2 linked regions of the Simiduia agarivorans SA1 = DSM 21679 genome follow. The protein of the gene in region 1 interacts with the protein of each later gene in a pairwise test. Links are inferred from orthologs where the notes say so. Each region holds a gene or a part of one and is shown on either strand. Other genes may lie near its edges.

The links.
Region 2: the proteins of xerC (region 1) and M5M_RS10495 interact in binary tests that used the Escherichia coli proteins (3 or more experiments, as listed by UniProt). The link is inferred for Simiduia agarivorans SA1 = DSM 21679 from one-to-one orthologs.

The regions. Positions count from the first base shown.
Region 1 is NC_018868.3:2,631,260-2,634,539, reverse strand. Bases 72-3,030 are described here. They hold xerC (tyrosine recombinase XerC), read right to left. Parts: upstream 2,031-3,030; coding sequence 1,113-2,030; downstream 72-1,112. Other genes in these bases: dapF (diaminopimelate epimerase), read right to left, coding at 2,719-3,030; M5M_RS11685 (DUF484 family protein), read right to left, coding at 2,030-2,701; M5M_RS11695 (HAD family hydrolase), read right to left, coding at 268-999; M5M_RS11700 (winged helix-turn-helix domain-containing protein), read right to left, coding at 72-277. Outside these bases: more of M5M_RS11700, read right to left, coding at 1-71; more of dapF, read right to left, coding at 3,031-3,280. UniProt on the Escherichia coli protein: Site-specific tyrosine recombinase, which acts by catalyzing the cutting and rejoining of the recombining DNA molecules.
Region 2 is NC_018868.3:2,352,363-2,355,490, forward strand. What follows is about bases 45-2,851. They hold M5M_RS10495 (helix-turn-helix transcriptional regulator), read right to left. Parts: upstream 1,981-2,851; coding sequence 1,108-1,980; downstream 45-1,107. Other genes in these bases: M5M_RS10485 (RNA polymerase sigma factor), read right to left, coding at 45-241; M5M_RS10490 (HvfX family Cu-binding RiPP maturation protein), read left to right, coding at 370-969; M5M_RS10500 (CoA-acylating methylmalonate-semialdehyde dehydrogenase), read left to right, coding at 2,139-2,851. Outside these bases: more of M5M_RS10485, read right to left, coding at 1-44; more of M5M_RS10500, read left to right, coding at 2,852-3,128. UniProt on the Escherichia coli protein: Transcription factor that regulates the expression of several genes involved in the transport and metabolism of L-arabinose. Functions both as a positive and a negative regulator.

The sequences.
Region 1 (3,280 bases):
GGTATTCCAGCACTTCCGCTAACCGGCCGGCATTGGCCTCCAGCCACGCTGGATTGATTGGCCCCCAGTCTGCGATTTCATAGCCACCATTTTTATTGGCACCTTCAAATACGCAGGCAATATCCAGCTCATGGATAGCGTTCAGGGTGTCCTGCGCGGTGCGTCGGGGCATGCCGGTAGCGGCTTGAATGGCCGGTACGTTATTGATGCCCCGGTTGATCAACCAGGCGAGATAGAGCCGGCGGTAAAAGCTGGTGCGGGTTTTACTTACGCCCACTGCGCAGCCAGCGGCGCCTGCATCAGTCCGGCGATCGCAGCGGGAATCTGTGACAAACACCGCACCGTCGCACTGGGGCGACAGGGCTGGAGTTCCCAGGGTTTGTTGGTGGGGTTGTACCAGATGGTATTGATGCCCAGATTGGCGGCCGCCTGAATGTCTTCTTGCGGGTTATCGCCGATATGTACCATCTCCGCAGGGTTGGCATCGGCCATGGCCAGGGCCAATTCGAACGGCTCCGGGCTGGGTTTGGCGGCACCCACGGTTTCGGCGCTGAGATGAAAATCAAATTGCTTCAGGCCCAGGCGCTGGGTGCAGGCATTGCCGTTGGATATGGCGGCGAGGCGGTAGTGATTGTGCAGGTCATCCAGCGTGGTGAGCGCATGGTCGTAATAGTGCACCCGGTGACGGGCTTCCATGAACACGTCCATGGCCAGGTCTGCCAGCTCAATGGCCTCGCTCAGGCAATAGCCGGCTTCGATCAGTTTGGCGCGCAGGCTGTCGCGGCGCACGCGGGTGATCAGATGACGGAATTCGGGGTGGCGTTGCCAATACTCCATGCGCGCCATGCGCAACTGATCCGCGCTGTACTTGCGCGTGAGCTTGGGGCAGAACTGCTCCAGCCACTGGTGCGTATGGATTTCCGCGGCCGTCAACAGCTGGGTGGCATCCCAGAGCGTGTTGTCCAGATCGAAACTGATGAGCTTGATTGTGCTGGTCAAAATACACCTACCCCTATATCGCCGTCGATGTTATTGGGCTTGGACTGACGTGCGATTGATCATTGAGACTATCATGCGCCCAGCGTTCTGAACAGAGGCCGGGCGGGCGCGCGTTACTCGGCGTCGGTGGGCCCTTTTTTCTGGGCGCGTGGGTGGGCCTGATCATAGACCTTGGCGAGGTGCTGGAAATCCAGGTGAGTGTATATCTGGGTGGTGGAGATGTTGGCGTGACCCAGTAACTCCTGCACCGCGCGCAGGTCGCTGGAGGATTCCAGCATGTGGCTGGCAAAGGAGTGGCGCAGCATGTGCGGGTGTACCGCTTTGTCCAGTTGTTGGCGCAGACTGTGTTCACCAAACAGTTGCTGAATGCGGCGATGGCTGATGCGACTACCCCGTTGGCTGACAAACAGCGCGGTTTCGCCGGCGGCGGCGAGGTCCGCGCGCTCCTTGAGCCATTGCCGGAGCGCCCTCACGGCCATCCGTCCCACTGGCAGTACCCGGCTTTTGTTGCCCTTACCGGTGACGCGGACCGTGGCATCGGACAGGTCCAGATCGGTGACGTCGAGCCCTGCCAGCTCGGCCAGGCGCAGGCCGGACGAATAGGTCAGCTCCAGCATGGCCAGATCCCGGCTGGAGAGACTGTCGTCCTGGCTGAAGTTCAACAGCTGGCCCACTTCGTCCACATCCAGAGTGGCGGGCAGCTTTTTCTCGACTTTAGGGGCGGTGATGCCGGCGGCGGGGTCGGCCGCCAACCAGCGCTGGCGTACGCCGTAGGCAAAAAAACTGCGCAGGGCGGAGAGCCAGCGCCGCAAGCTTTTACCGGCCAGACCCGCGCGATGTTGTTGGGCCAGGCATTGGCGCACGGCGTGCACGTCCAGATCGGCCAGGCCGAGATTGCGCTGGGCGCAAAATTGCTGGAGCTTGGCCAGATCGCGGGCGTAGGCGGCGCAGGTGTGGGAGGAGAGGCGGCGTTCGCGCGCCAGCCAGACCAGAAAGGATTCCAGTTCCTGACTGAAGGGCGCGCTGTCCATCAAGCGTCCAGTTGGTAGGGCAAGACCCGGTTCAACACTTCGGCGATGTAACTCAGAAACAGGGTGCCCATGCTGGAGCGGTAATAGTTGGCGTCGCGATTGCCCACTACCAACAAGCCATAACAGGTGCCGTGCATCAGCGGTACCAAGGCAGCAGACGCCACCAGCGGTGCCTGCTCGCCGAACAGGTAGGCTTTTTCTTCATTGGCCAGCTGGCCACAAAACGCTTTCTGGGTTTTCAGAATACGCCCCAGCGGTGCCTTGGCGTCGGTGAGCGTGACGCAACGGGCCTGGCCCAGTTTGCCGGTTTGTGGCCGGAACAACACCAGGCGGGTGAATTGGATCTGGAAGTCTTTGTCAAAGCTGTAGTGCAACGCATTGATGGTGTCTTCCGCGCGCCGGCCCTCGAGCAGCGCCAATACCAGGCGTTTGGTTTTGTCGAACAGCTTGTCGTTTTCGCGCGCATTGTCGAGCAGGTTGGACAAGCGGTGGCGCATGTCCATGTTGCGCTCGCGCAGCACCGACACCTGTTTTTCCACCAGCGAAATGGCCTCGCCACTTTCATGCGGAAGCGTCAGGTCGGCGAGCAGGTCGCCGTGGCGGCTGAAAAAGTCGGGGTTGTCGGCCAGGTACTTGGCCACTTCGGCATCGCTGATCGTGTGCTCAGACACAGGTTTAGTCCTTGCGATTAGATTTTTATCTGGCCGTGGAAAACGTGCGCCGTAGGCCCGGTCATCACCACCGGGTGTTCGCCGCCTTGCCACTGGATGGTCAGGCTGCCACCCGGCAGGTTGACCACAACGTCCGAGTCTAACAGGTCGCGCAGCCGGCCCGCTACCACTGCCGCGCACGCGCCGGTGCCGCAGGCCAGGGTTTCTCCGGCGCCGCGCTCGTAGACCCGAAGATTGATTTCGCGTCGCGACAGGATCTGCATAAAGCCCACATTGGCTTTGTTGGGGAAGGACGGATGCGCTTCCAGTACGGGGCCGAGCGTCGCCACCGGGGCAGTCTCGGTGTCGTCCACCACCAGCACGCAATGCGGATTACCCATGGACACCGCGCTCACCTGCCATTGCTGGCCATCCGCTTCGATGGCGTAGGTCGCCGCTTGCTCATTGGCCTGAAATGGCACCTGCGCGGGCACCAGCACGGGCGCACCCATATCCACCTGCACTTTATCGCCGTCGGCAATGTTCAGGGTCATCACGCCAGCGGCGGTTTGTACCACGATTGATTGCTTGCCGGTGAGT
Region 2 (3,128 bases), 280 kb from region 1 along the record:
GCAACTTGGCTTTGGCCGCATTAGAGACAATGGTGTACATCCAGGTCTTGAGGGTCGAGCGGCCTTCAAACTTGGGCAGGGCACGGAAAATAGATACCCAAGCTTCTTGCACCACCTCTTCAGCCTGGCCATGACGGACGATAGCACGCGCCACCACCAGCAACTGATTGTGGTAACGCTGCACCAGCTCGGTAAATGCCCCGTGGTCCTGCGCACGCAGTAGATCCAGATTGGGTTCCATAATCATCCTTTCAATTTGGCAACATTAAAGCACAGGTCGCTGTAACGGCGCGCCTGCCATGTTATCTAAAGACCAGCTTACGCCCTAAACGATTGCCAAAAATTCACATTTTCATCACGGAGACGCCAGTGGTTGCGCAGCTTACTGCTTCATATCGGAAACTTGGACAAACTTTATCGCACCTGGATGGCATCCCATCGCTGTTGATACGGCTCTATCTGATTCCGGTGTTCTGGATGGCCGGCAGCAACAAACTCATGCATTTTGAAGATACCGTGGCCTGGTTCGGCAACCCCGACTGGGGGCTTGGCTTGCCCCTGCCCTGGTTGATGGCCGCGCTCGCCACGGGTGCCGAGCTGGCCGGTGCGGTTTTATTGGCACTGGGTCTGGGCACCCGCGCTATCAGCTTGCCACTGGCTGTCACCATGCTGGTGGCGGCGGTGACCGTGCATTGGGAAAACGGCTGGCAAGCCATCGCCGATGCCGGGGCCCCCTTTGCCAATGACGCGGTGCTGGCGGCGCCGGAAAAACTCGAACGCGCGCGCAGCATTCTGCAGGAATACGGCAACTACGACTGGCTCACCAGCTCAGGCAATTTCGTGGTGCTCAACAACGGCATCGAATTCGCCGCCACCTATTTTGTCATGTGCCTTGCGCTGATTGCGCTGGGTGGCGGGCGCTATGTGAGTGTGGATTATTGGGTGTCGAAGAAGCTCGGGACTCAATAAAATTTGTTGGAGCGGCTTCCCAGCCGCGAAGGGGTTGGCACTCTGTAGGGCCTCCAGTGCCACTCCTTTCGCGGCTAGGAAGCCGCTCCCACAGGGTCGCCCCGCGCTCCAACAAAATTCGCCCAAAGGATTGGGCTCCTACCGGTTATGCAGCCCCGCCCGATACTGACTGGGGCTGACACCCATGACTTTTTTAAAAATGCGCGAAAAGTAATAGGCATCGTCATAGCCAAGATCCAACGCCACCTGTTTGATGGATTGACTGCGGGTATCGAGTGCGTAACAGGCCTGCTGCATTTTCAGTTCAATAAAATAGTGGATGGGCGATTGCCCGGTCTGGGCTTTGAACAGTTTGGCAAAATGGAATTTCGACAGTGCCGCCTCTTCCGCCAACTGCTCCAGGTTCAGCTGGCCATGCACATGCTCGATCATCCGGCCTTTGATGGCGGCAATGTCCAGGCGCCCCTCGAGCCGGCCCCGGCCCAGCATTTGAGCGATATGACTCAGTAAAAACTGTAACTGGTGGCAGGCGTGAATCGCGGCATCGGGCGAAGCGCCTTCCTCGCGCAGACTGAACTGGGCATCGAACAGCGACAGGAGCCGGGCGTTGACCCCCAGGCGCTGCACCCGCCCGCCGTGAGACAGTATCCACTGGCCCAGATCACCCGCCATGTCACCATCAAAATGCACCCAATACACGGTCCAGGGACGGGCATCGTCAGACCAATAATGATGCGCTAACCCCGCCGGCAGGAGCACCACATCGCCCGCAGCGATGCGCCAATGGCCATCGGCCACTAATCGACCCTCGCCAGCCGTGCAGTAGAGCAGCAGGTGATCATCGTGCAGCTCGCGCTGCATCCGGTGCCCGCGCGCCACCGGGTAAAACCCCAGGGCGCGCGGGTAGAGTTGGCGCGTAAGCGCTTCCGCCGCCAGCCGCTCGGTTAGCGCTTTTGGTAATAAAAAGCGCTTTCCGTCCCGGGGCAATGGCCAATCAGATGGCTGAGACAAGGCTATCTACCTGTTTTTTATAGATATTTCTAAATTATAGCTAAAAGTATGACCCACCAGACAATCACAAGATAGTCCATCAAGGCACCAATATCGTCAATCCCCCGGCCGTCTATCCTGTGTTCTGATGTTGCCAGACTCAATTGAAGGTGTTTGCCATGACTCAGCATTTTGCCAACGGCCTGCCCAAGCGCGTGCCCCTGTTCATCGAAGGTGAGTGGACTCAGAGCGAATCCAGCCAGTGGATTCCGGTGACCAACCCCGCCACCCAGGAAGTGATTACCGAAGCGCCCTGCGCCACCGAAGCCGAAGTGGAACGCGCGGTTGCGAGCGCAAAGGCTGCTTTCGCCAGCTGGAAAGACGTGGCCGTGCCCGTGCGTGCGCGCATCATGTTGCAGTACCAGCACCTGCTGAAGCAGCACCACGATGAAATTGCCACCATTCTGGCGCAGGAAACCGGCAAGACCTTTGACGATGCCAAGGGCGATGTCTGGCGCGGCATCGAAGTGGTGGAACACGCCTGCAATATCGCCAGCCTGATGATGGGCGAAACCGTGGAAAACGTGGCCCGCACTATCGATTGCTATTCCTACACCCAGCCTCTGGGTGTGTGCTTCGGCATCACGCCGTTCAACTTCCCGGCCATGATTCCCCTGTGGATGTTCCCGCTCGCCATCGCCTGCGGCAACACCTTCATCCTGAAGCCGTCTGAGCAAGACCCGCTCACGCCCACCCGCTTGGTGGAACTGTTTGAACAGGCGGGCGCGCCAAAGGGCGTGCTGCAGGTGATTCACGGCGGCAAAGACCAGGTCAACCAATTGCTGACCCACCCGGAAGTGAAAGCCGTGAGCTTTGTGGGTTCCGTGCCCGTGGGCGAACACGTGTACCGTACTGCGACCCAACACCTCAAGCGCGCCCAGTGCTTTGCCGGTGCCAAAAACCACATGGTGGTGATGCCCGATGCCAACAAGCAGCAGGTGATCAACAACCTGGTGGGCGCCGGCTTCGGTGCCGCCGGTCAGCGCTGCATGGCGATTTCCGTGGCCGTGATGGTGGGCGAATCAAAAGAGTGGGTGGACGACCTGAAAATCGCCGCCAGCAAAATCCGCCCCGGCGCCTGGGATGACAAAGACGCCGCCTACGGCCCA